Regions from separate parts of the Streptomyces blastmyceticus genome, predicted to be linked through region 1. Evidence: riboswitches for the same ligand, from Rfam matches in the RefSeq annotation. Region 1 holds a riboswitch; each other region holds the start of a gene.
The links. Region 1 has a riboswitch for cyclic di-AMP ahead of ABD269_RS17965 (C40 family peptidase). Riboswitches for the same ligand answer to the same signal wherever they lie in the genome.

Region 1 (7,555 bases):
GAGCCTTCGCGTCGCGGGCCATGCCCTCCAGGTCGGCGCCGACATAGGGGGCGAGGTCGGTCTTGTTGACGACGAGCAGGTCGGCGGTGGTGACACCGGGGCCGCCCTTGCGCGGGATGTCGTCGCCGCCCGCGACGTCGATGACGAAGATCTGCGCGTCGACGAGCCCCTTGGAGAAGGTGGCGGTGAGGTTGTCGCCGCCGGACTCGACGAGGATCAGATCCAGCGGCCCGACCGCCTCCTCAAGATCCTCGACGGCTTCGAGGTTGGCGGAGATGTCGTCCCGGATCGCGGTGTGCGGGCAGGCTCCGGTCTCGACGGCCGTGATGCGCTCGGGCGGCAGCACGGCGTTGCGGAGCAGGAATTCGGCGTCCTCGCGGGTGTAGATGTCGTTGGTGACGACGGCGATGGAAAGCCGGTCGCGCAGCTCGCGGCAGAGCGCGGCGACGGTCGCGGTCTTACCGGAACCGACAGGTCCGCCGAGCCCTATGCGCAGGGCGCGGCGCGAGCCGTCGCCGCGGAGCGGGTGGGCGGCGCTGTAGGTGTGGCGGTGGGGGTAGGCGTCGGGGTGGTCGAGGTGCATTTTCCCTCCCGGGATGTCAGTGGTCGTCGTGTGGGTCGGCTTTGCCGGACGGGCTGAATATGCGCACCCCGGGGGTCTGGGGCGGAGCCCCCAGTTTCGGGAAGGGGCGGGATTGGGGAAAAGTCCCCCTACGTCGCGAACAGCCGCACAGGCCACGCCGCATGCACCTCCGCCGTGATGTCGAGCAAGGGCGCGGAACAAGCAGGCAGGGCGTCCACGCCCCCGCGCGCCGCGTCGGCCGCGCGTGCCGCGACCGCGTCCAGCTCCGGTGTCAGCCGCGCGAGGACACCCGTCGCGTCGAACGGATCGAGGCTGAGCAGGCGTACGACCGCCGTCGCGGGACCGCTGACCGACTCGTAGACGGCGGCGTACGCGGCGTCCAGCGGGGTGAGCCCGGCGGTGCGGGCGGCCAGTCCGAGGACGACGGGCTGGTGGGCGCCGCGCGGGCGGGCCGCCGCGAGGGCGTCCAGTTCGGGCGAGGGCCACGTGGCCCGTACGGCGCGGGTCAGCTGCCGTCCGAGCCGGCGCGCGGCGGCGCGCAGGGCGGGTGAGGGGGTCCGGGCGTCGGCGGCCTCGTCGAGCGCGAGCGGGTCGAGGCCCGCGGCCGCCGCGGCGGCGAGCCCGGCCGCGGTGAGCCCCGCGGTGTGCAGTCGCCCCCGGCAGAACGCCTCCAGGGTGGCCGCGTCCCGGACCCGGCCGGCCTTGACGGCGGCCTCGGCCCCGCCGGAGTGCGCATGGCCTCCGGCGGGGAACCGTCCGTCGGCGAGGACGAGCAGCGCGGCCCGCGAGGCAGCGGGCGGTATCGCCTCCCCCGCCGTCATCAGAAGAGGAAGTAGCGCTGTGCCATGGGCAGTTCCGCCACCGGCTGGGGTTCGATCACCGTGCCGTCGACCGTGACCGTGAACGTGTCGGGGTCGACCTCCACATGGGGGCGGGCGTCGTTGTTGCGCATGTCCGCCTTGGTGATGCCGCGAGTGCTGCGGATCGGGGTGAAGCGCTTGCCGAGCCCGAGCCGCTCGGGGAGCCCGTCGTCGAGGGCCCACTGGGTGACGAAGTTCAGGGAGTTGGCGGCGGGGGCCCGGCCGGTGGCGCCGAACATGGGGCGCGGGAGGATCGGCTGCGGTGTGGGGATGGACGCGTTCGCGTCGCCCATCTGCGCGTACGCGATCTGTCCGCCCTTGATGACGAGCAGCGGCTTGACGCCGAAGAACGCGGGTTCCCACAGGACGAGGTCGGCGAGCTTGCCGGTCTCGACGGAGCCGATCTCGTGGTCGAGGCCCTGCGCGACGGCCGGGTTGATGGTGTATTTGGCGACATAGCGCCGGGCCCGCCGGTTGTCGGCGGCACCGTCGCCCGGCAGGGCGCCGCGCCGCCGCTTCATCACGTGCGCCGTCTGCCAGGTGCGCAGCACCACCTCGCCGACGCGGCCCATCGCCTGGGAGTCGGAGGAGATGATGGAGATGGCGCCCAGGTCGTGCAGGACGTCCTCGGCGGCGATGGTGCCGGGCCGGATCCGGGACTCGGCGAAGGCGAGGTCCTCGGGCACGGCGGGGTTGAGGTGGTGACAGACCATCAGCATGTCGAGGTGTTCGTCGACGGTGTTGACGGTGTGCGGGCGGGTGGGGTTGGTGGAGCTGGGGAGGACGTTGGCCTCGGAGACGACGGTGATGATGTCGGGTGCGTGCCCGCCGCCCGCGCCCTCCGTGTGGTACGCGTGGAGGGTGCGCCCGGCGATCGCGGCGAGAGTGTCGCCGACGAACCCCGCCTCGTTGAGCGTGTCGGTGTGGATGGCGAGCTGGGCGCCGCTCTCCTCACAGACGGACAGGCAGGCGTCGATGACGGCGGGGGTGGCGCCCCAGTCCTCGTGGATCTTGAATCCGACGGCTCCGGCGCGCAGTTGGGCGCGCATCGAGTCGTAGGAGACGGTGTTGCCCTTGCCGAGGAGGCCGATGTTCAGCGGGTATCCCTCCATCGCCTCGAACATCCGGGCGAGGTGCCAGGAGCCGGGGGTGATGGTGGTGGCCTTGCTGCCCTCGGCCGGGCCCGTGCCGCCGCCGACGAGCGTGGTGACGCCGGAGGCGAGCGCCTCGTCGGCGATCTGCGGGCAGATGAAGTGGACGTGGGCGTCGACGGCCCCGGCGGTGAGGATCTTGCCGTTGCCCGCGATGATCTCCGTCTCGGGGCCGATGACGAGATCGGGGTGGACGCCGTCCATGGTGTCGGGGTTGCCGGCCTTGCCGATGCCGGTGATGCGGCCGTCGCGGATGCCGATGTCGGCCTTGACGATGCCCCAGTGGTCGAGGACGACGGCGCCGGTGATGACGGTGTCGGGGGCGCCGTCGGCGCGGGTGGCGCGGGACTGGCCCATGGACTCGCGGATGACCTTGCCGCCGCCGAAGACCGCTTCGTCCCCTGCGTGGCCGGGGCCGCCGCTGCGGTCCTCCTCGATCTCGACGAGGAGGTCGGTGTCGGCGAGGCGGATGCGGTCACCCGCGGTGGGGCCGAACAGGTCGGCGTACGCGGCCCTGCTGAGTTCAGTCATCCAGCGGCCCTCCGCACTCGCCGCGCAGCCCCTCGACGATGCGCTTGCCGCCGATCGGCACCAGGGCGACCTCGACGGGGATGCCGGGCTCGAAGCGCACGGCGGTGCCCGCGGCGATGTCGAGCCGCTTGCCGCGGGCGGCGGCGCGGTCGAAGTCGAGGCCGGGGTTGGCCTCGGCGAAGTGGTAGTGCGAGCCGACCTGTACGGGCCGGTCGGCGGCGTTGAGCACGGTGACGCGGGTGCGATGGAGCCCCTGGTTGAGGGCGACGGGCGCGTCGGCGAGGAGGATCTCTCCGGGTATCACGTTGGGCACTTCCCCTCAGCCGATGGGTTCGTGGACGGTGACGAGCTTGGTGCCGTCCGGGAAGGTGGCCTCCACCTGGACCTCGCGGATCATCTCGGGGATGCCCGTCATCACCTCGGAGCGGCCGATCACCTTGCGCCCGGAGGACATCAGCTCGGCGACGGTCCGGCCGTCGCGGGCGCCTTCGAGGACATGAACGGTTATCAGGGCCACCGCCTCGGGGTGGTTGAGCAGCAGCCCACGGGCCCGGCGCTTCTCGGCTACGTCGGCGGCCACATGGAGAAGCAGGCGTTCCTGCTCATGCGGGGAGAGTTGCATGCGTCCACCTCACTGACGAACCAGGCCCCCTAGCGGAACCCAATGGGGGCACACAAGAGTTCTACACACTGTTGACCTGGGCTTCTTCATCGGACAGCCAGGGATTGCAGATTAGAGCGGAACCTTTTCCAACGCGTTAACTGACTCTTTGCGCATCCATGGCCAGGGGTGAGGGCGCGGGTCCCGACGGCCGGGCGGACCCGGCGGTCAGGGCCAAGGGTTCGTGCAGCTGCCGTCTGCACCTACGGGATCTCCTGGGCCGGATCACTCCGCTCCTCCCGCACGACACGTACGGCAGGCTACGGGCACCGCAGACCGCGCCCGTCGCCGGCGCCGGGCCGCCGAAGTCCCTCGCAGCCGTGTTCGAGGGCGGCGGCCGGGAGTTACTCGGGGGCACCCTGGCGCGCGCGATGCCGGTCCCGGCGGGGGCGCGGCGGGCGCGTCGGGGCGCGGTCCCGCTCACACTCCCGCCCACACCCATGGATCACGGGTCGGCGGGCGAATAAACACCGCTCCCCCAGACGCCGGACGGTGTCGTAGACGGCGCGCGGTGATCGATTTCAACCGGGCACGCACGCCGCGCCGGAGCGGTGCCGACGGGCCCCAGGCCAGGGGCTCAACAGGGTTTTCCCGAACCGGACAATCCCCGTCGTGTCCAGCGGAATTGCCCGGGAGTGAGCAGCCTCACATACCTCTGGTTCCGCTCGGAATCCGTACCTGGGCTGCGCCAAGATCCCGTCGACGACAAGACCCCGCCATCCCGGCGGGGCGGTCCAGGCGGACGCCGAACCCCGCCGCTGTCTGGATGCCGGGTCGACCGAACGCACCGGTGGGGATGGAGGACCCGAGCACGGTGGGACGACCAAGAGTAGTGCGGTCGGCCCTTGGGGTGAAGCCGTTGACACGGCCGGGCATTCTTCGCCTGCCCGAACCCGACAGGTCATCCTTCACAGGCGGCTGACGAAGGGTTGGCACATGGGCGCGCACAAACGTCCGTCAATGATGTCCAGGGCCGGCGCAGCCTCGGCCCTCACGCTCGCCGCCGTCGGTGCCACGGTGCTGGTGCCGGGCGGCGCGACGGGGGCAGAGGCATCGACCGTCGCCACCAACGCACTGCACATCGCGGCCTCGAAACAGGGCTCCCCCTACCAGTGGGGTGCGACCGGCCCCTACCGCTTCGACTGCTCGGGCCTGACCCTCTACTCCTTCAAGCGGGCCGGGAAGACCCTGCCCCGCACCGCCGCCGAGCAGTACAACCGGACCACCCACATCTCCCGCGGCGACCGCGAACGAGGGGACCTGGTGTTCTTCGTGTCCGGCCGGGGCGTCTACCACGTGGGCATATACGCGGGTGACGGCAAGATCTGGCACGCGCCCAGGACCGGGGCGGTGGTCCGCCTGGAGCGGATCTGGAGCAACAGCGTCCTCTACGGCCGGGTGGACTGACCGATCCCACGCGCCGCACCGGGCCCCCGCACGGCGTGCGGGGGCCCGGCCCGCGCCTCAGCGCTCGGCGCTGAGGGCGGGCACGGTCCAGGGCAGCGAGATCCACACGGTCTTGCCGCCGTCGGGGTTCGGGGTGAAGAAGAGTCTTCCCCCGCGCTCCGCGGTGAGGCAGCGGATGATGACCATGCCCCGTCCGTTGTCCTGCTGGACGGCGGCGGGCAGTCGGCGGGGGAAGCGCGGGTGGCTGTCCGTGACCCCGATCCGCAACTGCCGGTCGAGTTCGAGCCGGACGTCGACGGTGAAGGTGGGCGACTGGCCGCGGGTGTGCTGCACGGCGTTGGTGGCGAGCTCGGAGACGATCAGCCGTACGGTCTCGGCGGTGTCCGTGTCGCCCGGCAGCCCCCAGTCCGCGAGCACACCGGCCACATAGCGGCGTGCGGTGGAGACCGAGGCGGGGGCGCTCGGCAGAGTGACGGTGGCTTCTTGGTGGTCTGCCATGACGCTGTCCCTTTCCCGCCGGGTACGGACTCCGACGCAATGCGTCGTGAAGTCGAGAGCGTTCCCGGACGGCTCTGAGCGACAGACTGCCACCGAAAACGGTGGTGATGCGGGCGATCCCTCAAGATGTGCATATATCTGTCGCTCGAAGCGGTGAACTCTACGACGACAGACCGGATATGGACGGCACACTGGTCTATTGACGAGAAACACCATGTTCACCACAGGCGGAGGCAGGGCTATGCGAAACGGACCCGCGGTGCGCCGCCGCAAACTCGGCGGGGAGCTGCGCCGCCAGCGCGAACTCGCCAAACTGACCAGCCTGGAGGCCGCGCACGCGGTGGGCTGGCACCAGTCGAAGATCAGCCGGATCGAGACGGGCAGCAGTGGCGTGAAGTCCTCGGACGTTGCGCTCCTGCTGGACGCGTACGGGGTGTCGGACCCCGAACTGCGGGCGCTGCTGGGGGCGCTGTGCGGCGCGGGCACCGCCGATGCGGAGGGCGCCCGCCGGGGCTGGTGGTACGCCTACCGCAATCTGCTGCCCCCGGCCTATCTGGACTTCATCAGCCTGGAATCGGAGGCGTCGCGGTTACGCACGCTGGAGACCACGGTCGTGCCGGGACTCCTCCAGACTCCCGCCTACGCCAGGGCCGTCACCCGGGCGGCGCTCAACGACCCGCCGCCGGAGCAGGTGGAGAAGCTGGTGCGGGTGCGCATGGCGCGGCAGTCGGTGCTCCGCGGCGACCGTCCGCTGGAGCTGTGCGCCGTGCTGGACGAGGCGGTGCTCCGCCATGAGGTAGGCGGACGGGAGGTCATGGCCGGGCAGTTGCGGCACCTGGTGGAAACGGGTTCGCTGCGCCATGTGCGGCTGCATGTACTGCCGTTCTCCAGGAGCGGCCACATTGGCATCACAGGGCCTTTTGTTATTTTCTCATTTCCGCGCATTGCTGATCTGGACGTGGTTGTTCTCGACCATTTGACGAGTAGCCTCTACCTGGAGCGGAAAGAAGACCTCCGGGCGTACGCCGCGGCATTCACCACGTTGCGGGCGCACGCCCTCTCGCACGAGAACTCGCTGGATTTCATCGCCGGGATCAACGGCGGCGCGTAAGGAGGCACCATGTCCGCAATGCCTCGGTACGTACCTTCTCAATCGGCTCTGTGCGGCGCAGTGTGGCGACGCAGCAGCTACAGCACCGGAATGAACAACTGCGTGGAGACGGCCGGCCTGGGCCCGGGGCTCCTGGCCGTGCGCGACTCGAAGAACACCGCCCTGTCCGCCTTGTTGCTCTCCCCCGCCGCCTGGTCCTCCTTCGTCGGAGGACTGTGCGACGGTTCCCTCCGTCCCCTCGACCGCCCCGACGGCGCGACCTGACGTCAGACGGCCGGTGCGGTCCGTACGACCGTGCCGGCCGCCTCCTCGACCTGACGGTCCGACAGGTCCGCGCGGGCGGTCAGCCGCAGCCGCGAGACCCCGTCGGGCACGGACGGCGGCCGGAAGCAGCCGACCGCGAGACCCGCGGTCCTGCAGTCGGCCGCCCAGCGCACCGCCGCCTCGGGGGACGGCGCCCGCACGGACACCACCGCCGCGTCGGGGCGTACGGCTTCGAGACCCGCGGCCGTCACTCTCCGGTGCAGCTCGCGGGCGACGTGGCGGGCGCGGGCCGCGCGCTGCGGCTCGCGGCGCAGCACCCCGAGGCCCGCCAGGGCCGCGCCCACGGCGGCCGGGGCGAGGCCAGTGTCGAAGATGAAGGTCCTGGCGTTGCTGACGAGGTGCCTGATCACCCGGGCGGGGCCGAGGACCGCGCCGCCCTGGCTGCCCAGCGACTTGGACAGGGTGACGGTGGTGACGACGTCGCCCGCG
Region 2 (7,555 bases), on a different contig from region 1:
TTCCATTGGAAACACCTCGGACACGGTGAGGTACGCGCTGCTCGCGCCCGCCGAGGCGAAGAAGAGGACGACGGCCCAGCAGGCGGTGAGGGTGTCGGCGGTCAACCGCCCGGCGCCGAAGAGCCAGGCCGTGCCGAAGAGGAGCAGGCCGGACAGCAGATAGGTCGAGGAGATCATGACGCGCCGGCCGACGGTGTCGAAGAACCGGCCGAGCAGGAGCGGGCCGAAGAAGTTGCCCGCCGCGATGACCGCGAAGAAATAGCCGGTACGGGACGTGGAGACGCCGAAGAACCTGGTGAGAATGGCGCCGAAGCCGAAGGTGATCGCGTTGTAGAGAAACGCCTGGCCGATGAAGAGGGCGAGGCCGAGCACGGCGCGCCGGCGGTACTCGCCGAACACCGTGCGCGCGATTTCCCGGAACGTGATGGCGGACCGCTGGTGAATGGCCATCTCGCCCTCGGCGGGCGGCAGCTCGCGCCCCTTTTCCGCCGCGACGCGTTCCTCGATCGAGGTCACCAGCTCTTCGGCCTCGGCTCCCCTGCCGTGGATGAAAAGCCAGCGCGGGCTCTCCGGCACGTGCCGCCGTACGAGCAGGATGACCAGGCCCAGGACCACCCCCAGGGCGAAGGTCAGCCGCCACCCCACGTCGATCGGGAAGATGCTCGTGTCGAGCATCAGGATCGACAACAGGGAACCGCCGACCGCACCGATCCAGAAACTGCCGTTGATGATGAGGTCGACCCGGCCCCGGTAGGCCGCAGGGATCAGCTCGTCGATGGCGGAATTGATCGCCGCGTACTCCCCTCCGATGCCGAATCCCGTCAGAAAGCGGAAGGCGAAGAACCACCAGGAGGAGAACGACAGCGCGGTCAGTGCCGTCGCCGTCAGATAGACGGCGAGGGTGACGATGAACAGCTTCTTGCGGCCGAAAAGGTCGGTGAGGCGGCCGAAGAAGAGCGCTCCGGAACACGCCCCCACCACGTAGAGGGCCGCGGCCAGTCCTGTGACCTCGCCCGAGGTGACCGACAGGCCGCTGCCCCGCTCGGAGAGGCGGCCGGCGATATTGCCGACGACGGTGACCTCCAGGCCGTCCAGGATCCAGACGGTGCCGAGACCGATCACCACCATCCAGTGCCAGCGGGACCAGGGGAGGCGGTCCAGGCGGGCCGGTACGGAGGTGGTGATCGCGGAGGTCACGGCATTCCGAGTGCCCTTGTTTGTGGCGGATATGCGTATGTTTGTGGCAGGTATGTGTACGGTGATTCGTTTGGTTGCCGTCCCGGGGCTCCGCCCCGGACCCCGGTCCTCAAACGCCGGACGGGCTGGATTTACGTACCCCGAAGGTTACGGCTGCAGGCCCCGTTCTCTCAGCCACGGGAGGGGGTCGATCGGGGCTCCGCCGTCCGGGCGGATCTCCAGGTGGAGGTGGGGGCCCGTGACGTTGCCGGTCGCGCCGACGCGGCCGATCACGTCGCCCGCGGACACCTTGCCCGAGGTGACCACCATCGACGACAGGTGGCAGAACCACACCTCCGTGCCGTCGTCCAGCTTCAGCACGATGCGGTAGCCGTACGCGCCCGCCCACCCGGCATGGGTGATCGTGCCGTTGCCGATCGCCTTGACGGGCGTGCCGGTCGGGGCCGCGAAGTCCTCGCCGGTGTGGTTCGCGGACCACATGTTGCCCGCTTGGCCGAAGCCGGCGGTCAGGGTGTAGGAGCCGACGGGCAGGGTGTACGCGCCCGGGCTGTGCGCGGCGGGCGTGCGGGGGCCGGTGTCGGCGGGGTTCGCGGAGGCGTCCTCCTCGGCCGCGGGGCGGGCCTCGGCCTTCGCCGCCCTGGCCTTCTCGGCTTCGGCGGCCTTCGCCGCCTTTTCCGCCTCGGCCGCCTCCGCCGCCTTCTTCGCCGCCGCCTGTGCCGCCTCGCGCTGCGCGGACTCGCGCGCCTCGTCGTCGGCGGCGTTCTGCTGGTGCTCGGCCTGCTGCAGTATGCGGGCGCGCAGGGCCTCGCCCGCGTTCGCGGTGCCCTGGGCGGCTTCCTCGGTGCTCAGGCCCGCCTGGGTCAGCGGCTGATCGGCACCGGGGGCGGCGGCCACGGCGTTCTCCTCCTGCCCTTGGCCGCCACCGAGGAGGGAACCCACTCCCGCCAGGTCGGGCACCGATATCGGCGCGGCCGGGCGGTCCTGGGCGCTCGCCATGCCGCCCGCGCCGACCGCCGCGATGACGCCGACACCGAGGACGGCGCCGCTGCGGGCCATCGTGCCGCCGCGCTGCTTGGCGACGCGGTGGCGGCCGCCGCTGCCACGGGCCGGGGCGGCGGAGTGGGGCGAGGGCTCCTCGGCGACGGGCTCGGGCACTGCCCAGTGCGGCACCGGGTGCGGCTCGGCCGCAAAGCCCGGGGCGGGGGCAATCGAAGACTTATTCATCCGCATGGCCGCCGGCCCCGCGTCGGCCTCGGCCGCGGTCATCGGCATATGCGCGGTCATATACGCGGGCACGATCGGAAGTTCGGGTGCGTGGGGCTCGTACGACCCATGCAGAGTGGGGTCGAGGGCAGGCTCGTTGGACGCCACGGGGGCGCACTCCTTTCCTTCCTTCTCGCCTACCGGGTTAGCTGACGGGTTCGGAGCAGGAAGGTCTCCTACGAGCCGGGTGCGGCCCGATTCACCCCAGGATGGGTGGTTCCCCGGTTCCCAGATGCTGCTGGTGTATCAGGTCTTGCTGTGCCCGCGGGATTCGGCGAAGGCGCACGGCGCCGCCTCTTGCGGCGGTGATGAGGACCGCACGTCGTTATCGAACGTTAATAGACAGACCGTGCAGTTTCCAAGCCGAAAGGCTGAATCGACCGGCTCCTTGGTCAGGACTTGGCAAGACGCCCGACCTCTTAATGCGGTCTTTATTCCGACGGAATGCGGAACGATCAAGATCCACTACTGCGTGCGCGGGCAGCATTTCGGTGCCGCGCGACTCTCTAAGCGCCGGTCAACGGCCGTACGGACAGCCGTCCCTGCCGCCGTGACCGTGCCGGACGCCCCGCCGCGGTGGGGCCGGCCGTCGCCGCGCCGGATCGCGAGCAGGGCCATGTCGTCCGTGGTCCGGCCGCCCGAGTGCCGGGTGACGTCGGCGACCAGCGTGTCCAACAGCACGTCGGGACTCTTGAACTGCCGGCCCGTCAGGCGCGCCCTCGGGTCGTAGAACACCCCGCGCGCGTCCCTCGCCTCTGTCACCCCGTCAGTGAAAAGGAGCAGGGTCGAACCCGGAGGGAACTCCACCTCCTCGACGCTGTCCGGCCACTCCCCCAGGTCGCCCATCCCCAGCGGCAGCGCGGGAACGGCGGGCTCCGCCTCGCTCGTGCGGCCGTCGGGGTGGAGCAGGAGGGGCGCGGGGTGGCCGCGGTTCACCAGGCGCAGTACGGGCGCGGCCACCGGCATCTCCGCGAGTACGGCGGTGGTGAAGCCCTCGAACTGATCCAGGTTCGCGCGCCGCGCGCCCTCCCTGCGCAACGCGCGCTCCAGCCGTGCGGCGAGCGCGTCCAGCGTGCGCTCCTGCTCGGCCGCCTCCCGGAACGCGCCGATGACCACCGCGACCGCCTCCACCGCCTCCAGGCCCTTGCCGCGCACGTCACCGACGATGACGCGCACGCCGTACGGGGTGTCCTGGACCGCGTAGAGGTCGCCGCCGATCCGGGCGTCCGCCTCCGCCGCCACATAGCGCGCCGCGACCCGCAGGCCGCCGATGCGGGCGGCCGGGCTCGGGAGGACGGCCCGCTGGGCAGTCTCCGCGATGTCCCGGGCGGAGGCGAGCCGCTGATCGCTGCGGCGGGCGATGCGGTTGATGCCGAGGGCGAGGAGGGAGACCACGACGACGGTGACGATCTCGCTCATGGCCTGCCCGGCGTCGTCGGCCCGCTCGTAGAGCGTGAGGCTCATCGAGGCGGCGACGGCGGCCAGGGCGATGGCGGCGGTCCCGCGCAGGGAGTGGAGGGGCGCCGCGACGAGGGGGGCGGCGTTGACGAAGGGGGCGCAGGTGTAGGCGGGGGGTGTGCCGATGTCGAAGAGGACGCCGCCGATGACGAGGGCGTAGGGGAGGGTGCGGGCGGCTCGCCACGCCAGGGGTTTCGCCTCGGGTTCCGGCCCGTCTCGCTGACCCACGGCGTTCTCCTGACCGGCCGTTCGCGTTGTGTCCAGCGTTGCCGCGTGGGCGCGTGGCGTCGAACGGGGGTGGGCCAAGTGGGGGGCGGGGGTTTTTCCCCTACCCGCCCCTTCCCGAAACCGGGCTCCGCCCGGACCCGGTCCTCAAACTCCCCCAGCTACCGCTGGGAGGTGCCCCCACGGGCTGGATTCGCCGGCCGTAGCCAGCAAATCCAGCCCGTCAGGGACTTTCGGGTCAGACCTTCGGCGCGCGGCGCGTGCCGCCGCCACCGCCGCCCCGGCGAACCGCGTTGCCCGGGCGGGTGCCGGTGGAGCGGCGGGAGCTGCCGCCCTGGCCCTGGCCGGTGCCGCTGCCGAAGCCGCGGTAGCCGCCGCCACCGTTGCCGGCGCTGGGCTCCGTACGCGTACGGCCACGGCCGCCGGCGCCCGAGCCGCGCGAGCGCGACGGCTTCTTCGTGCCCTGCTGCGGCTGCTGAGCGGCGGCCGGGGGCGCTATGACCACCGCGACGCCGCTGGGCTCGCGCGCACCGGTGATCCGCTCCAGCTCGGGGTCGCGGGGGTGCGTCTTGATGACGTTGGGGGTGATCTTCGCCGTGACCATCATGCGGGTCATCTCGCGCCGCTGCTCGGGCAGGACGAGGGTGACGACCGTGCCGGACTCGCCCGCGCGCGCCGTGCGGCCGCCGCGGTGCAGGTAGTCCTTGTGGTCCATCGGCGGGTCGATGTTCACGACGAGGTCGAGGCCGTCGATGTGGATGCCGCGGGCGGCGACGTTCGTGGCGATCAGCGCGGTGACCTGGTCCGTACGGAACAGCTCCAGCGTGCGGTTGCGCTGCGGCTGGCTCTTGCCGCCGTGCAGCGCGCCTGCGCGCACGCCCTCGGAGAGCAGCTTCTTCACCAGGCGGTCGGCGCCGCGCTTGGTGTCGACGAACATGATCACGCGGCCCTCACGGGCGGCGATCCGGGTGACCGCCTCCTTCTTGTCCGCGTCGGTCACGAAGAGCAGGTGGTGCTCCATCGTGGAGACCGCGCCGACCGAGGCATCGACGGAGTGCGTCACCGGGTCGGAGAGGAAGCGGCGCACGAGGCGGTCGACGTTGCGGTCGAGGGTCGCGGAGAACAGCATGCGCTGGCCGTCCGGGTCGACCTGGTCGAGCAGCTTGGTGACCTGCGGCAGGAAGCCCATGTCGGCCATCTGGTCGGCCTCGTCCAGGACCGTGATCCGCACGTCGCCGAGCTTGCAGTCGCCGCGCTGGATGAGGTCGGCGAGCCGGCCGGGGGTCGCGACGAGCACCTCGGCGCCGCGCGCGAGGCTCTGCGCCTGCCGGCCGATGGACATGCCGCCGACGACCGTGGCGATCCGCAGGTTGACCGCGGTGGCGTACGGGCTGAGCGAGTCGGTGACCTGCTGCGCCAGCTCGCGGGTGGGGACGAGCACGAGGGCGAGCGGGCGGCCCGCCTCGGCGCGCCGGCCCGCCGTGCGGGCGAGCAGCGCGAGCCCGAAGGCCAGCGTCTTGCCGGAGCCCGTACGGCCGCGGCCGAGGACGTCACGGCCGCTGAGCGAGTTGGGGAGGGTCGCGGCCTGGATCGGGAACGGCTCGGTGACGCCTTCGCGGGTCAGGGTGGCGAGCAGGCCGTTCGGCATGTCCAGGTCGGCGAAGGAGGCCACCGGCGGCAGGGCCGGAGTGGTGGCGACCGGCGTCTCGAACTCCCCCTGGAGGGGAGCCGCGGGACGGCGGCGGGGCGCCTGGCCACCGCGGGCGGACTGACCGCCGCCGCCACCGCGCTGGCGCGGGGGACGGGCGGAGGAGCCGCCGTCGGAGGAGGACGAGAAAGAGCGGGCGGAGCGAGTCATACGGGGACCTTCCCTCAATGGGGTGGCACGCCCGGAAGGGAGACTTCGCTTCGCGGGACCGTCCGGACGGACGGGTGGCGGAAAAAGCCTGGGCGCGCTTGTGCGGGGGCAGCAATGGGGCCCGCACCCAGTGGTGCGGGCCCCATTACGTGATGCTTCATGCGGTGCCCGGCGAGGACGTCGGACTCACGGCGCTAGGGCCGGAAGTCCCGTCACCCGGACCGGGCGGGGCATGTGATCGTCAGGCGCCGACGATGTTCTCGGCCTGCAGGCCCTTCTGGCCCTGCGTGACGTCGAAGGAAACCTTCTGGCCCTCGAGCAGCTCACGGAAGCCGGAGGAGGCGATGTTCGAGTAGTGGGCGAAGACGTCCGGGCCGCCGCCGTCCTGCTCGATGAAGCCGAAGCCCTTTTCCGAGTTGAACCACTTCACGGTGCCAGTAGCCATGTCTATCTCCTTGTGAATGGGATGGGCCCCACACCGGAATAGACCGGCAAAAACAAAAATGCGCCTTCGGCTACATAACCGTCAGGCGCACACGAGTTCATGGGTACCACAACTGCAACTTCAAAAGACCATAGCACACGGAGGGCGGCCCCCGTAACCCCCGTCTTTCCCGCCCGCCGTCTGCCGGCCCGACCCCGGCGGCCCGGCCGCCCCGGCTACAGCTCCACGCCCTGGGCGCGGGCGTGCCGGTCCGCGGCCACCTCGGCCTCCGCCTCGTCGAGGTAGACCTCGCAGACGAGCCTGCCGTCCGCCGTCATGTTGTGCTCCAGCTCCCACAGGCTCAGCTCGCCGCCGCCCTCCAGCAGGAACGCGTGCTCGTAGAAGCGGCACCAGGTCGCGTCCCGGCCGGTGCCCCGGCGGCGCGGCTTGGTGATCAGCGCGATGTGGTGGCCGAGCGCCTCCTGGAGGAGCTCGCGCACGACCTCGCCGGGCCCGTCCTCGTTCTCCGCGCGGCGCAGCAGCCGCCGGGCGTGGTCGGGCGAGGCGTCGGAGACGTACTCCCGGCGGGGCTGGGTCGGGCCCATGGCGAGCAGCAGCTCCTCCGCCAGCCAGGCCGGCAGCTCCTCGGCCTCGTTGCCGGGGCCGATGCCGCCGCCGATCCGCTCGTGCACCCGGCGCTCGGCCTGGTCGAGGGCGTCCTCGTGGGCGTAGAGCTCGTAGAGGAACCGCTCGTCGGGCCCGGTGTCGTGCTCCAGCTCGTACAGCAGCAGGCTGCTGCCGTCGGCGAGCAGGAAGATGTGCCGGTAGGTGTTGCACCGCAGCGGCCGCGCCTCGTCGTTGCGCTGGCGGTACGAGCGGAGCTCGGCCTGGTGCATCAGGGCGGTCCGCAGGCGGGTGAAGACGGCCTCGTCGATCTCGAAGCCGTTCTGCGCCCGGTCCAGCAGCCGCTCCACGTGCTCGGCGGGCGTGAGCTCGCCGCCGCCCGCTCCCCGGCCGTGCTCCTCGCGCCCCCTGACGCCCTCGCGCTCCGTGCCCTTCCCGCTGCTTCCGCTCCCGCTCTCACCCGCTCGCGAGTTCTCCATGCCGCTCGACCTCCCGACCTCGGCCAC
Region 3 (7,555 bases), 120 kb from region 1:
GGTCGCCCGCGGGGCGCAGGGCGTCGGGCGCGCCGGGTACGGCCTGGGCGAGGACGGAGGCCAGCGGTATGTGCTCGTGGCGCAGCCACTGCCGGGCGCCGTCGGCGTCGGCGAAGGGCACGCCGGGCAGGGTGACGGGGTGCAGGTGGCGCTGGAGCGCGTGGTCGGGTTCGAGGGTGCGGGAGGCGTTGCCGACGGTGGCGAGGTGGTGGTCGAGGAGCCGTTGGACGGCGGCGTGGCGCTCCTGCCCGCTGTCGGTCTGCTCGGCCTGACGACGCGCGTAGAGCCGGAGCAGGTCGTGGTAGCGGTAGCGGCCGGTGGCGTACGACTCCAGCATGCCCGCGTCGGCGAGGCCCTCGGCGAGGTCCTCGGCGGTGAACTCGTCGCAGCCTAGGAGGGCGGCGGTCGCCGAGAGCGACAGGTCGGGGGCGGCGGCGAGGGCCAGCAGGCGGAAGGCCCTGGCCTGGTCGTCGGCGAGGTGGCCGTAGCCGAGCCGGAAGGTGGCCTCCACGGTGAGGTCGCCGGCCTGCAGTTCGTCGAGCCTGCGGCGTTCGTCGTCGAGGCGGGTGACGAGGGAGGCGATGGTCCAGCCGGGCCGGGAGGCGAGCCGGGAGGCCACGATGCGCACGGCGAGCGGCAGATGGCCGCAGGCCGCGACGAGCGCGGCGGCCGCCCGTGGCTCGGCGGCGACCCGCTCGGCTCCCACGATGGCGGCGAGCAGCGAGAGGGCCTCGGGGGCGGTGGCGACATCGACGTGGAAGTGGCGGGCGCCGCCGAGGGTGATGGCGCGGGACCGGGTCGTGACGAGGACGGCGCAGCCCGCGGTGCCGGGGAGCAGGGGGCGGATCTGGGCGGCGTCGCGGGCGTTGTCGAGGAGGAGCAGGACGCGCCGGTCGGCGAGCACGGAGCGGTAGAGCGCGGCGCGTTGGCCCAGGCCGTCGGGGATGTCGGGTTCGGGGACGTCCAGGGCCTGGAGGAAGTGGGACAGGACGCTGCCGCTGTCGGCGGGGTGCGGCCCGGCGCCCTGGAGGTCGACGTAGAGCTGGCCGTCGGGGAAGTCCGGCCGGGCGGCGTGGGCGGCGTGCACGGCGAGCGTGGTCTTGCCGACGCCGCCGATGCCGGTGAGCATGGCGATCATCACGGCGGGCCCGGAGGTGTCGGTGAGGGCGGCGCGCACGTCCTGGACGAGCTCTTCGCGGCCGGTGAAGTCGGGGATGCCGGCGGGCAGCTGGAAGGGGACGGCCACGGGGCGGCCGGGGCCCGCGGGCTCGGCCGGGGCCGGCGCGGGGTCGGGGCCCGTGGGCGGGACGTAGGCCAGTGCGGGGTCGGCGGCGAGCACCCTGGCGTGCAGTTCGGTCAGTTCGGGGCCGGGTTCGACGCCGAGCTCGGCGACCAGCAGGCGCCGGGTGTCGGCGTGGACGGCGAGGGCGTCGACCTGGCGTCCGCAGCGGTAGAGGGCGAGGATCAGCAGGGCGCGGAAGCGTTCGCGCAGGGGGTGTTCGGCGGCGAGGGAGCTGAGCTCGGGGACGACCTCGGTGTGGCGGCCGAGGGCGAGGGCGCAGTCGAAGAGCCCTTCCTGGGCGACGAGGCGGGCCTCGGAGAGCCGGTGCCGCTGCCGTTCGGCGTACGGGCCGGGGAGGCCGGCCAGCGCGGCGCCGTGCCAGAGGTCCAGGGCGGCGGCGTAGCGGCTGTGCGCGGTCTCGGCGTCCCTCGCCTCGCGGGCGTCGGCGGCCTCGGCGAGGCGGCGCTGGAAGACGACGGCGTCGACCTGTTCGGGCGGTATGCGCAGGGCGTAGCCGCCGCCGGAGGAGACGAGGACGGTGGCCGGGGTCCTTGCCACGCGGCCGGGTTCGAGGAGGTTGCGCAGGCGGGAGGCGTAGGTGCGAATGGTGCCGAGCGCCTGAGGCGGTGCCAGTTCGCCCCACAGGGCGTCGATCAGTTCGTCGCTGGAGACCGTGCGGCCTCCGCGCAGCAGGAGGACGGTGAGCATGGCGCGCTGCTGGCGCGCCCCGAGCTCGATCTGCCGCCCGTCGAGCTGCGCGCGCACCGGGCCGAGCAGCTGGAAGGAAAACTGTGCTCCGGTTGTTGCCCCGCTGGCGCCCATGTCTCCCCCGACCTCGCCGCGCACACTCCGCCCGGCGACAAGGGGGACAGTATCTCAGGGCTCCGCGCGGCAGGAGCCGCCCGCGGCCCTGCCCGGCGTTCATCTATTGATCGTCTGTTGATCGCGGTGCCGCATACTTCGGGAAAAGACCGTGTTCCACCCGCATGACAGGAGTTCCGCATGAGCACCGAGGCCCCGAAGCCCACCGAGGCCGCGCAGCCCGCCGAGCAGAACACGCCCAGCGAGCAGGCCATCCTCGCCGGGCTCGGCGCGCCCATCGAGCACACGGAGGGCGCCCCGATCCCGGGCACGGAGCACAGCGGTCCGATCCGCCCGACCCACACGACGGGCGCGCAGTAGGCCGCACGGCCGGGCCCGGTGAGCGGCCGGCACCGACGGGCCCCCGATCGCGAGAGCGGTCGGGGGCCCGTCGCATCTGACGGTCCGTTAAGGGTGCGCAAAGAAACCGTCCGCCCGCCTTCAAAGAGAGCGATTACCGGACAGGCGCACCCCGTCTTGTCCGCTCACCGCCCAGCGCTCATCCGCGCCTGTCACAGGCGTTTACGGGGGCGGCTCGCGATGCTCCCGCGACTCATGAGGCCTGCCGGAGCACGGCCCGTACGACCGAATGTCGCTCTTGAACGTTCACGCGGGCGGTCGGGATACTCCGGGAATTGACATGGACGCGACTAGCGCCTCCCGGCCACCACCGGGCGCGCATCGGCCGTCACGCCCCTGTCGTCACGTCACATGCACCCTCCGTGCCCGGACATCGGTCCCACCGGGCACCCCCCACAGGAGGTCTCGTGAAACGTCCTCGCATATCCGCACGCCGCTCCGCCATGGCCGGTACGGCCGCCGCGGTCCTGGCGACCGCCGCACTCACCCTGCCCGCCGCCCACGCGACGCCCGCCCCGGCCACGCACTCGGCGGCCGACGTCGCGTCGGCCAGGGCGACCCTGAAGGCGCAGGCGTCCATCCCGGGCACCGCCTGGTCGACCGACCCCAGGACCAACAAGGTCGTCGTCACCGCCGACAGCACCGTCCGCGGCGCCCGGCTGGCCCAGCTCGACAAGGTCGTGGCGAGCCTGGGCGACAAGGTCACGCTCCACAGAACCGCCGGGCAGTTCCGTCCGCTCATCGCGGGCGGCGACGCCATCTGGGGCAGCGGGGTGCGCTGTTCGCTCGGCTTCAACGTCACCAAGGACGGGCAGCCGTACTTCCTGACGGCCGGACACTGCGGCAACGCCTCGAGCACCTGGTCCGACTCGCAGGGCGGCGCCGAGGCGGGCACGACCGAGAGCTCGACCTTCCCGGGCAACGACTACGCGCTGGTGCGCTACACGGGCTCGGCCGACCACTCCAGCACGGTGGACCTCTACAACGGCAGCCAGCAGAACATCAGCCGGGCCGGTGAGGCGACGGTCGGCGAGCAGGTACAGCGCAGCGGCAGCACCAGCGGTCTGCACAGCGGCCAGGTCACCGGCCTCAACGCGACCGTCAACTACGCGGAGGGCACGGTCAACGGCCTGATCGACACCTCCGTGTGCGCCGAACCGGGCGACAGCGGCGGCGCCCTGTTCGACGGCGACACGGCGCTGGGCCTCACCTCGGGCGGCAGCGGTGACTGCTCGTCCGGCGGCGAGACCTTCTTCCAGCCGGTCCCTGCGGCCCTCCAGGCCCTCGGGGCGCAGCTGCCCTGATCCTCCACCGGACAGCTGCACCGCCCGGCAACCGGCACACGGCCCCTGTGCGCGCCTTTCGGCGCCAGGGGCCGTTCGCCGTGGCCGGGCCCGGGTCAGTTGACGCGGCCGTACCAGACGCTGTTGCTCCAGATCTTCTCCAGCCGGACGGACGCGCCGGGCTTGGGCGAGTGCCAGATCTTGTTGTCCCCGGCGTAGATGCCCACGTGGTAGACGTTGCTGCCGGAGTGGAAGAAGACGAGGTCGCCGGTCTGGCGGGAGCCCGCGGACAGGTGCCGGGTCCTGTTGTACTGGTCCTGGGCGGTGCGCGGCAGGTTCTTGCCGACCTTCTTGAACGAGTAGAGCGTGAGGCCCGAGCAGTCGAACCGGTTGGGGCCCGCGGCGCCGTACTGGTAGGGCGAGCCCTTCTTGGACGCGGCGACCTTCAGCGCGGCCTGACCAGGCGTCGCCGCCTGGGCGTCGGCCGCCACACCGGGCAGCAGCATCGAGGCGGTGACGGTGGCGGCGGTGAGGACGGTCGCGGCGCCGGCCCTGGACACGAGCGTGGATATGCCGGGGAACGCAGACATGTCAAACCCTTCGTCATCCGCCTGCGAAAGATGACCTGTCGGGTTCGGGCTGTCGAAGTTGCCCGGCCACATCCGTGGCTTCACCCCAAGGACCACCGCCATCGTGGTCCGCCGTACCTGGGTCTCCCGCTCCTGCCGATCCATTCGGTCTGCTCCGCACCCGGAACGGCGGCAGGACTCGGCGTCCGCCCGGGGTGCCCGTCTCGGTGACGGGATCTTGTGTTCGAGTCACGATCCTGCATCACGAAGAGCCGGAAACCGGAGCCAGGACGGCTTTCTGTGAACTTCTTCACTTCCCGGCATTCATGGAACCGGGGTACTTTCCCGTCGCACGCAACCCGGGCAACTCCCAATTCAATCTTGGGCGTTGCGGGAAATCCGAAGACTGAAATCCAGTCATACGGCCGCGCCGGCTGCGAGTACGCGCACGAGGGCGGGACGTCTTTGCGTCAGAAATACACGACCACGGGGAACGCGTGGTTCGCCGTGACAGCGTGAGGGTAGCCCTACGGCATGCTCACCCTAGGGATCGAGGAGGAGTATCTTCTGCTCGACCCGGCCACCGCACTGCCCGTTCCCAAGGCAGAGCAGGTCTGCGCAGCGGTGGACCTGGAACCGGTCGTGCACGAGCGGGAGATTCAGGCGGAGTTGTTGCAGGCCCAGGTGGAAGTGGCCACTCCGGTCTGTGCGGACCTGGCGGAGGCCAGCGGGCATCTGCTGCGCCTGCGCCACGCCGTGAGCTCCGCCGCCAAGCGGAACGGCTGCCGGATCGCCGCGAGCGGCACGTCACCCCGCGCGGGCCTGGTGCCCATACCCGTCACCCGGAACCCGCGCTATCTGGCGATGCGCGGCCGGGCGCCCCAACTGGTCGACGAACAGCTGGTCAACGGGATGCACGTGCATATCGCCATCCCGGACCGGGAGATGGGCGTCGCCGTCCTCAACCGCGTCCGCCCCTGGCTGCCGGTGCTGGTGGCCATGGCGGCCAACTCACCGATGTGGCACGGCCAGGACACCGGCTTCGCCAGCTGGCGCACCGTGGTCTACAGCCGCTGGCCCGTCTGCGGCCCGCCCCCGCACTTCACCGATCTCGCCGACTACGAGGAGCGTATCCAGGCGCTGTTCGTCGCCGGGGCGATCAGCGACCGGGGACAGCTGTACTGGCAGGCCAGGCTGTCCGACCGCTATCCCACGATCGAGGTGCGCTGCCTGGACGTCCAGCTGCGCGCCGACGACGCCGTGATGTTCGCCGGGATAGTGCGCGGCATGGTGGCGACCGCCATCCGCGACGAGAAGAGCGGCCGCCGGATCGCGCACTGCCCGCCGGAGCTGCTCAGTGCCGCGAACTGGCACGCCGCCCGGCACGGTCTGGAGGGTGTGCTCGTCGACCCCGAAGGCAGGCGCCGCGGCGCCGACGACGTCGTCCGCTCCCTGCTCGGGCACATCGGGCAGGCGCTGGAGGAGGCCGGTGACATCCGTCAGGTGAGCTCGCTGGTGCACCGTCTGCTGCGGCGGGGCACCCCGGCGGACCGGCAGCGCCGGGTGCTGGCCGCCGACGGCATCAAGGCCCTCACCGACCTCATCACCGAACCGTGACCGGCGGCCGCCACGAGCCGCCGGGCCGTGCGCCGCCGCCTCAGTGGTGCGGATCGCCCTCGATCCGGCCGCCCAGGGCGCGCGCCGTGGCGGGGAGATGGCGGACGCGGGTCGCCAGCAGCAGGACGGCGAGGCCCAGATACACATAGGTCAGGACGAGCCGGGCGGACTCCCCCGGCAGGGCGAACTGCACCGCGAAGAGGACGAACAGCCCGGCGGCCTGGAGGCGGGCGAAGCGCAGGTCGAGCAGGACCACCACGGCCAGGACGGTCTGGGCGGCGGTCAGCGCGACCTCGTCGACCTGCCGGGTCACCAGCGGCAGCGCCGCTCCGCCGCCGCCCAGCGCATGGGCCAGGGGAAGGCAACCGACCAGCAGCGTCCACTGGTTGACCTTGCTGGACAGCAGCGCGCCGAGCCCGTCGCTCGCCCGCAGCCGCCAGGCGAAGACCACGGCGACGATGAGCTCCGGGGCCTCCGACGCCAGCGGCGCGAGCCACTGCACCAGGACGAAGCGGTCGATCCCCAGCGAGGCCCCCGCCTCCACCAGACCGTTGGCGAAGGGCTCCGCGCAGGCGAAGACGACGGCCGCCGCGGCGGCGAACAGCGTCGCGGTGGTGGCGCGCCGGCGGGGCGCGGGCAGCGTGGCGAGCCGCGCGGGCACCCCGACGAGCTCCTCCATCTCGCCCGAGCTGCACTTGCCGATCCGGTAGAGGTAATAGCCGTACCAGGGGACGAGCACCACCGGGACGTACCAGCCGATCTCCCGGGTCAGCGGCATCACGAAGGCGAGGACGGCGGCCACCGCGAGGAACGCGACGTCGATGCGCCGGTGCGGCTCCAGCACGATCCCGGTGTCCGGCGCGGACCGCCGGCGCAGCGCGAGCGCCGAGGCGAGCGCGACCAACGGCCAGCCGACGCCGACGAGCAGCCGGTTGGCGCCGGTCATGTTGGCCGCGGCGTAGGCGGCGTACGAGGGGTCGGAGCCGGCCGCGTAGGCGAAGTACAGGTCGACGGCGTACTCGGGCAGCACGGCGATGAAGGCCAGCAGGGCGAGCGCGAGCGCACCCGCCATGTCGGCGCGGGCGGTCTCGGCCGCCCACATCAGCAGCAGCGCCGAGCACAGCACGCCCAGGCCGAAGACGGCCACGGCCCACCCGGGCGAGAGCTCCGTCCCGCTCAGCCGCAGCACCGCCGCCGGGACCGCGCCCGCGCAGGCGGCACCGATCCGTACGCCGCTCGCCGCCGCGGAGGGCACCCCTCGGGTCTCGCGCATGACGGGCTCCTTCGCGTCGCGCCTGTACCCGTCGCTCTATCAGCAGGTACCGGCCAAGCCGCGTGGACAGCCCGGCGCGGAGCCGGGCGACGCCCGTTCGGAGCAGACGGGCACGGTCGCGCGCAGGGGGCGGGACCCTTGGCCCCGCCGTCTCTATAACGCCGCTCGCGGAAGCTGCCGGCGGATGTTCCCCGCCCACTGCTGTCCCTGTCGGTCGGTCAGCGAACGAATGGTGTCCCCCTCCCTCCAGCTCCCTCGCGACCGCAAGATGCGGTGAAGTCGGCCAGGTCAGCGGCACCCCCGTGGCTGC
Region 4 (7,555 bases), on a different contig from region 1:
GTGGACGCTCCGTGGTGCTCATGTTTCGAGTATCCAGCACTCCGGACGGGGGTGCTCGTGAGCCCCTTCACAAGGAGTGGGGAGGGGTCTGCTACACTCCGCCGCCTCCGTGACCGATGCCATACCCCCGAAAGGGAACCACCGCGTCGGCGCATGCGTTGGTCACCCCTGCTGAACTGGGCTTGCGGCATCGCCGCCGGGTAGACCACTGCCGTACGGCAGCTCGCATAAACGTCTCTTTAACTCGCCCGATACCAGACGCTTTCCGGCCGCCGAAGGTTTGGAACGACCCAAACGGGGCAGTTCGGCGCTTCCGCTTGCCGAACGCGCCGATTTTTCATGTGAAGGATTTCACGAACTTTCTTCGGCGAGGGCCCCGCAAGGCCCTCCGAAGGCCCGCGCAGGGGCCCTCAGGAGCCCCTGCGCGGCCCGTCAGCGGCCCTCTCGGGCGACGCTCCAGGCGATGCCGTCCAAGATGTCGTGCTCGCTCACCACGACCTCCTGGGCGCCCGCCCGCTCCATCACGGACTGCAGCACCAGCGCGCCCGCCGCGATCACGTCGACCCGGCCCGGGTGTATCGCGGGAATCGCCGCGCGCTGCTCGTGCGTCGACGTCAGCAGCATCCCGGTGATCTCCCGGACCTGCGCCAGGGAGATCCGCGCGTGGTGGATCGCCACGGAGTCGTACTCCCGCAGCCCCAGCGCGATCGCCGCGACCGTGGTGACCGAGCCGGCCAGGCCGACGAGGGTGTGCGCCGAGCGGATCGGCACGGTCTCCTCCGCCAGGTCGAGCGCCGCCTCGATGTCGGCCCGCATCCCGGCGAGCCCGCCGGCCGCCGGGGGGTCGGCGACCACGCCGTCCACCGCGAGGTGACGCTCGGTCATGCGGACACAGCCGACGTCCACGCTGCGCGCGGCCTGCACGTGGTCGCCGCCGACGACGAACTCCGTGGAGCCGCCGCCGATGTCCACGACCAGATACGGCCTGGCCATGTCGTCGCGGCCGGTGAGCTCCTTGGTCGCGCCGGTGAAGGAGAACTCCGCCTCCTGGTCGCCGGTGATGACCTCCGGCTCCACGCCCAGGATCTCCACGATCCCGCGCACGAACTCCTCGCGGTTCTCCGCGTCCCGGGACGCGGAGGTCGCCACGAAGCGGGTCCGCTCGGCCTTGAGGTCGCGGATCACCTCCGCGTACTCCCTGCACGCGGCGAACGTGCGCTCCAGCGCCTCGTCCGCCAGCCGGCCGGTGCGGTCCACGCCCTGGCCGAGCCGGACGATCCGCATCCGCCGGTCCAGCTCGGTGAAGTCACCGGTCGCCGGGTCGAGATCGGCGACGAGCAGACGGATCGAGTTCGTGCCGCAGTCGACGGCGGCTACGCGGGTCACTTCTCCTCGCCTCCGCACGGGTTCACGCACGGGCCCTTGGCCCACCACTCGGGCAGCATGGCGATCGCCTCGTCGCCCAGCGGGTTGACGCCCGGGCCCGCGGCCAGCGAGTGACCGACGAGCACGTGCAGGCACTTGACCCGGTCCGGCATGCCACCGGCGCTGGGGAAGCCCTCAAGGACCTCGATCGCGTCACGGCGCGTGATGTAGTCCTCGTGCGCCTTCTCGTACGCGGCGGCGAGCTCCGGGTCGGTCTTCAGGCGCTCCGTCATCTCCTTCATGACGCCGTCCGCCTCCAGCGTGCCGATCGCGGACGCGGCCCGGGGGCAGGTCAGGTAGAAGAGCGTCGGGAAGGGCGTGCCGTCCTCCAGCCGCGGCTGGGTCTCGACGACGTCCGGGTTGCCGCAGGGGCAGCGGTGGGCGATGGCGCGCAGGCCCCGCGGCGGGCGGCCCAGCTGCTCCTTGAACGCCGCGATGTCCGCGTCGGTGGGCTGGGTGGGCTCGGTCTTCGGAGGAGGGGTGTCCATGTGCTCGCTCGTACTCGATCTCGATGGAAGTAGAGGTAGGGGTGCGCTGCCGTCAGCGGCCGGGCGCGGCGGGGCCGGAGGCGTCCGCCTGGTCCACGCCGTCCCAGAGGTTGCTGTACCAGGGCCGGTCGGCGGCGCCCTGGTCCTTGGGGCGCCGGGCGGCGCCGCTGCCGTCGACCACGCTGTAGCCGGTCTCGCCGGGGCGCAGGTAGTGCAGGTGCTCGCGGGCCTGCTGCTCGACGTACGCCGGGTCCTCCAGGCGCGCCTTCTCGTCCAGCAGCCGCTGCACCTGCTTGCGGGCCTGCTCGGTGCGGTGCCGCTGGTCGGCGATGTCCGAGCGCTGGGTGACCCATTGGCGCATGGGGTAGGCGAGGGCGACGACCAGGGAGCAGACGACGAGCGCGAGCAGCGCCGCGCGCCCGGTGAGCCTGCCGCGGCGGCGGGTCCTCGCGCGGTAGACCCGGGCCCGCGGGCCCCGCACCAGCGCCTTGAGCCTGGCCGCGGTCGAGAACCGGTCGCCCGCCACTTCGCCTCCCCGTGGTCACCCGACAGCCGCTACGAACGTACGTCCCCGGCCACGGTACGGGACCGTGGCCGGGGACGTAGTGAGGCTGCCGTTTGTCGCCGGGAGGTTTTCCCCGCGGGGGTCAGCCCGTGAGGCGGGGTGCTCAGCCCTTGAAGCGCGGGAACGCGCTGCGGCCGGCGTACACCGCGGCGTCGTCGAGGATCTCCTCGATGCGCAGCAGCTGGTTGTACTTCGCGACGCGCTCGGAGCGGGCCGGGGCGCCGGTCTTGATCTGGCCGCAGTTGGTGGCGACGGCGAGGTCGGCGATGGTGACGTCCTCGGTCTCGCCGGAGCGGTGCGACATCATGCACTTGAAGCCGTTGCGCTGGGCCAGCTCGACGGCGTCGAGGGTCTCGGTCAGCGAGCCGATCTGGTTGACCTTGACCAGCAGGGCGTTGGCGGCGCCCTCCTCGATGCCGCGGCCGAGGCGCTCGGGGTTGGTGACGAACAGGTCGTCGCCGACGATCTGCACCTTGTCGCCGAGGCGCTCGGTGAGGGTCTTCCAGCCGTCCCAGTCGTCCTCGAACAGCGGGTCCTCGATGGAGACCAGCGGGTACGCGGCGACGAGCTCGGCGTAGTAGTCCGTCATCTCGGAGGCCGAGCGGGACTTGCCCTCGAAGTTGTACGAGCCGTCCTTGTAGAACTCGGAGGCGGCGACGTCCAGGGCGAGCGCGATGTCCTGGCCGGGGGTGTAGCCGGCCTGCTTGATGGCCTCGAGGATGAGGTCGAGGGCCTCGCGGTTGGAGCCCAGGTTCGGGGCGAAGCCGCCCTCGTCGCCGAGGCCGGTGGACAGGCCCTTGGTCTTCAGGACGGACTTGAGGGTGTGGTAGACCTCGGCGCCCCAGCGCAGGGCCTCGGAGAAGGACTCCGCGCCGATCGGGGCGATCATGAACTCCTGGATGTCCACGTTGGAGTCGGCGTGCGACCCACCGTTGAGGATGTTCATCATCGGAACGGGCAGCAGGTGCGCGTTCGGGCCGCCCAGGTAGCGGAACAGCGGCAGGTCGGAGGCCTCGGACGCGGCGTGCGCGACGGCGAGGGAGACGCCGAGGATGGCGTTGGCGCCGAGCGAGCCCTTGTTGTCGGTGGCGTCCAGGTCGAACATGGCCTGGTCGATCAGGCGCTGCTCGGTGGCATCGTAGCCGACGAGCTCCGGGCCGATCTGCTCGATGACGGCCAGCACGGCCTTCTCGACGCCCTTGCCGAGGTAACGGTTCTTGTCACCGTCACGGAGCTCGATGGCCTCGAAGGCACCGGTCGAGGCACCGGACGGCACGGCGGCACGGCCCGTGGAGCCGTCGTCGAGGCCGACCTCGACCTCGACCGTGGGGTTGCCTCGCGAGTCGAGGATCTCGCGAGCTACGACGACGTCGATGGACGGCACGAGGGTCTCCTTCGTGTGTGTCTGGAGTTCTGCGAGCACGAGCCTAACGGGCGGCGGGGGGTCACCCTGCCGTCGGGACGCCGTGCGCGGCGAAAAATGGCATAAACGTGCAGATCGCGGGGCGAACGGCGGCAATGTTCGCTCAGCGGTGAAGCCCGCGGCCCGCGTCTCCCGGGGCCCCGGGAACGGCGAAACCCCGCTCCGGCGCGCTCGGGGCACGCGTCGGAGCGGGGCTGCCGCTGCAAGCGGGACATCGAGGGTGCGGCGTGAGCCACCGCACCCGTCGATCAGCTGTCGATCAGCTGAGGTGCAGGTGCTGACCCTCGTAGATCAGGTCCGCGTTGTCCACGACGTCCTTGTTCAGGTCGAACAGCTTCTCCCAGCCGCCCTTGACCTTCTTGGCGTCGGCGATCTTGGAGAGGGTGTCGCCGGCCTTGACCTCGTACTCGCCGTCACCCTGCTTCACGGGCTTCGGGGCAGCGTGCTTCGGCGCGGTCTGCTTCGGGGCCGGGGCGGCCTCGGACTCGTCCTCGTCGGCGGTCTGCGCCTGCGGAGCGGCGTGCTTCGGGGTGGTCTTCTTCGGCGCGGCCTGGCGCTCGCTGCGGTCGGCGTGCGACTTCGTGGAGGTGCCACGGGAGGCGGAGGACGAGTCGTCGGAGGTGTCGACGTCGGCCTTCGCGCCACCGGAGGTCAGGTTGCCCGCACCGGCGCAGCCCCAGGCACCGGGGCCCTGCATGGCGAGCAGCTTCTCGGCGACGGCGATCTGCTGGGACTTGCTGGCATGGTCGGCTCGGTCGGCGTAGGACTGGCCGCCGGCGGCGTTCCAGGAGGACTGCGAGAACTGCAGACCGCCGTAGTAGCCGTTGCCGGTGTTGATGGACCAGTTGCCACCGGACTCGCACTGGGCGACCTTGTCCCAGGTGGAGACGGAGGCAGCGTTCGCGGAGGTCGCGATCATCAGCGGGGCCGCGACCGCGGCGCCGGTGACACCGGCGAGCGTGACGATGCGGACGGCCTTGGACGGACGACGGTGCTTGCCCTTGGACATGAGTCGTTTCCTCACCGACGCCTACGAGGTGAGCTGTCGGGTTCGGGCTGTGAGTTCGCCCGGCCTCGTGTGCGAGCACACTCGGCTTCACCCCTAGCCGTCCCGGTCCTTGCGGGCCGTTCCGGCGCCTACCTTGGTTCCCCCGCTCCTGCCTACGGCGCTTTCGCGACGACTCCGCCGGTCGCCGGCAGGATTCGGCGTGGCGACCGTGGTGCTCGCGGTGGCGAGCGGTCATGACGGTAAGCACTTTGGGCCGACGGGTTCAAACCCCTCTTTCCAGCCACAGTTGCCTCTTGTTACCCAGAGAAACCCGACATTTCCGCAGGTGAAAGCGGGTGCGCCAAGTTTTGGAGGGGTCCGTTCCGCGGAAGTTCAACGAGACCCATGTCTCACTTTCGACTGGAACGGACATTCCCCCCGAACTGCCGGTCTATTTGCCGACCTCAAGCCGCTGACCAGGAAGGATCAGATCGGGATCGGAACCGACAACTTTCTCGTTGCGCTGATACAGGGAATGCCATCCGCCATTAACGGAGTGGGCCTCCGCGATGACTGACAGATTGTCACCCGGCCGCACGGTGTAGTCGCCGGCGCCGGGCTTCCCCGCGCGGGCGTCATCGCCGCCCCGCGAGGCACGGTCCCCGTCGTCCGAACGCGGCGGCTCGGCGCGGTGCTTGCCCGAGCCCGCACCGGAACCGGACTCCGGGGCTTCGGTGGACGGCGAATCCGGCTGTGCGGGGTCCGTGGGCCGCGTACCGGAAGGCGGGTTGGCCGGCGGCTGCGTGGACGGCGTTCCCGGCGTGGGGATTTCGGTGGGGTCGCCCGTCGGGCCGGTCGAGGGACCGGTCGTCGGGCCGCCCGGGTCCTTGCGGTGCTTGCCGCCGTCCGGCTTGCCGCTCGTGGAGGGCGAGGGCGTCCCGGAGGAAGGCTTCGCGTCCGGGTTCTTCGCATCCGGGGTTTTCGCGTCCGGGTTTGCGGACGGCGAGGCCGGGGCAGCCGGGGAGGCGGTGGAGTCCGACGGCGCGGAGCCGCCCGTCGTGGGCGCGGAAGGCGCGTGTTCCGGCGCGCGCGGCGCGGGAGCGTCGTACGAGGGTTCCTTGGTGCTGCCGGGGTTCACGTCCGGCGCCTTGCCGTCCTTGGCGAGCCCCGCGGAGGTGCCGCACGCCTGCCAGCTTCCCGTGCCGTTCGCGTTGAGGACCTTGTCGGCGACGGCGATCTGCTGCTGCCTGCTGGCGAGGTCGGGGCGCGGGGCGTACGACCGGCCGCCGTACTGCTCCCAGAGTTCCTGGGTCATCTGCAGACCGCCGTACGCGCCGTTGCCGGAGTTGGTGCTCCACGTGCCGCCGCTCTCGCACTGGGCGACGCGGTCCCACGTGGGGGCGTCGGCGGCGTTGGCGCCGGTGGCCGCGAGCAGCGGCATGGCGAGGGCCGACCCCGTCACCCCCGCTGCGACCACGACGGCGGGTACCTGACGGGGGCGACGATGTCGACCGTTCCCGGAGCGCATGCGATGGCCTCTCGTGTGGCGGCGAATATGGTCGTCGAACATAGCGACGGGCCACGGTAGTCACAAGCCGGTGTAGCGGAGGTCACGCGGCGGTCACGTCAATTGACGCAGGGTCATCCCGTACGGGGATCGAACTCGACCGGCAGTGTGCGCAGTCCGCGCATGATGAGCCCGCCGCGCCAGCGCAACTCCTCCGGATCCACGGCCAACCGCAGGTCAGGAAGGCGGCGCAGCAGCGTCGCCAGCGCCGTCCTGCCCTCCAGCCGGGCCAGCGGAGCGCCCAGGCAGTAGTGGATCCCGTGCCCGTAGCCGAGGTGCTGATTGTCGGCCCGGGAGAGGTCCAGGGTGTCGGGTTCCGCGAACCGCTCGGGGTCCCGGTCGGCGGCCGCGAGGACGACCAGGACGGGGTCTCCCTCGGCGATGCGCTGCCCCCCGATCGTCAGCTCCTGCTTGGCGAACCGCCAGGTCGCGAGCTCCACCGGGCCGTCGAACCGCAGCAGTTCCTCCACCCCCGTGGCGAGCAGGCTCTCGTCCCCCTCGGCCAGGGCGAGTTGGAGCCGTTCGCGCTGCTCCGGATTGCGCAGCAGGGCGTGGAGACCGTTACCGATCAGGTTCACAGTTGTTTCAAAACCAGCAAAGAGCAGAATGAAGGCCATGGCCGCGGCCTCGTTCTCGGTGAGGTGCTCACCGTGGTCGCTTGCCCTGATCAGCCCCGAAATCAGATCCTCGCCGGGGTTCTCCCGCTTTCTGTGGATCAGTTCCGCCAGATAAGTGCGCATCTTCTTCACCGCGCGGGCGACACCACCGCGCGGCCCGCCGCCGTGGCGGATCATCATGCCCGCCCAGTCTCGGAAGTCGTCCTGGTCTTCGCTCGGCACGCCGAGCAGGTCGCAGATGGCATAGATGGGGAGGGGAAAGGCGAACTCGTGAATGAGGTCGGCGCTCCCCTTCTCGCAGAAGTCGTCGATGAGCCGGTCGGTCAGCTCCTGGACCCGCGGGGCGAACTCGGCGACGCGCCCCGGCGTGAACGCCTTGGAGACCAGCCGGCGCAGCCGGGTGTGGTCCGGCGGGTCGATGTTGAGCAGGTGCGTCATCAGATTGGCGCTGCGCTCGCCCGGGATGCCGACCTTGCCCTTGC

Region 2: another riboswitch for cyclic di-AMP. It lies ahead of ABD269_RS14010 (peptidoglycan DD-metalloendopeptidase family protein); the one in region 1 lies ahead of ABD269_RS17965 (C40 family peptidase).
Region 3: another riboswitch for cyclic di-AMP. It lies ahead of ABD269_RS17410 (C40 family peptidase); the one in region 1 lies ahead of ABD269_RS17965 (C40 family peptidase).
Region 4: another riboswitch for cyclic di-AMP. It lies ahead of ABD269_RS06770 (transglycosylase family protein); the one in region 1 lies ahead of ABD269_RS17965 (C40 family peptidase).

What each region holds. Positions count from the first base shown of each region.
Region 1 covers NZ_BAAABW010000018.1:168,518-176,072, forward strand. Annotated here, with positions in the region: gene ureG (urease accessory protein UreG) at 1-583, opposite strand, end outside; gene ABD269_RS17945 (urease accessory protein UreF) at 712-1,404, opposite strand; gene ABD269_RS17950 (urease subunit alpha) at 1,404-3,125, opposite strand; gene ABD269_RS17955 (urease subunit beta) at 3,118-3,429, opposite strand; gene ABD269_RS17960 (urease subunit gamma) at 3,445-3,747, opposite strand; cyclic di-AMP (ydaO/yuaA leader) riboswitch at 4,553-4,718, shown strand; gene ABD269_RS17965 (C40 family peptidase) at 4,723-5,193, shown strand; gene ABD269_RS17970 (ATP-binding protein) at 5,251-5,691, opposite strand; gene ABD269_RS17975 (helix-turn-helix domain-containing protein) at 5,933-6,802, shown strand; gene ABD269_RS17980 (DUF397 domain-containing protein) at 6,812-7,066, shown strand; gene ABD269_RS17985 (8-amino-7-oxononanoate synthase) at 7,069-7,555, opposite strand, start outside.
Region 2 covers NZ_BAAABW010000016.1:38,005-45,559, forward strand. Annotated here, with positions in the region: gene ABD269_RS14005 (MFS transporter) at 1-1,197, opposite strand, end outside; gene ABD269_RS14010 (peptidoglycan DD-metalloendopeptidase family protein) at 1,345-2,568, opposite strand; cyclic di-AMP (ydaO/yuaA leader) riboswitch at 2,580-2,714, opposite strand; gene ABD269_RS14015 (PP2C family protein-serine/threonine phosphatase) at 2,926-4,146, opposite strand; gene ABD269_RS14020 (DEAD/DEAH box helicase) at 4,382-6,001, opposite strand; gene ABD269_RS14025 (cold-shock protein) at 6,243-6,446, opposite strand; gene ABD269_RS14030 (DUF6227 family protein) at 6,662-7,528, opposite strand.
Region 3 covers NZ_BAAABW010000018.1:48,743-56,297, forward strand. Annotated here, with positions in the region: gene ABD269_RS17395 (AfsR/SARP family transcriptional regulator) at 1-2,104, opposite strand, end outside; gene ABD269_RS17400 (hypothetical protein) at 2,285-2,464, shown strand; gene ABD269_RS17405 (S1 family peptidase) at 2,947-3,807, shown strand; gene ABD269_RS17410 (C40 family peptidase) at 3,903-4,376, opposite strand; cyclic di-AMP (ydaO/yuaA leader) riboswitch at 4,380-4,536, opposite strand; gene ABD269_RS17415 (carboxylate-amine ligase) at 4,890-5,972, shown strand; gene ABD269_RS17420 (hypothetical protein) at 6,013-7,245, opposite strand.
Region 4 covers NZ_BAAABW010000008.1:105,621-113,175, forward strand. Annotated here, with positions in the region: gene ABD269_RS06745 (NAD(P)/FAD-dependent oxidoreductase) at 1-22, opposite strand, end outside; gene ABD269_RS06750 (Ppx/GppA phosphatase family protein) at 433-1,386, opposite strand; gene ABD269_RS06755 (DUF501 domain-containing protein) at 1,383-1,913, opposite strand; gene ABD269_RS06760 (FtsB family cell division protein) at 1,966-2,439, opposite strand; gene eno (phosphopyruvate hydratase) at 2,582-3,862, opposite strand; gene ABD269_RS06770 (transglycosylase family protein) at 4,161-4,910, opposite strand; cyclic di-AMP (ydaO/yuaA leader) riboswitch at 4,914-5,080, opposite strand; gene ABD269_RS06775 (transglycosylase family protein) at 5,341-6,366, opposite strand; gene ABD269_RS06780 (cytochrome P450 family protein) at 6,531-7,555, opposite strand, start outside.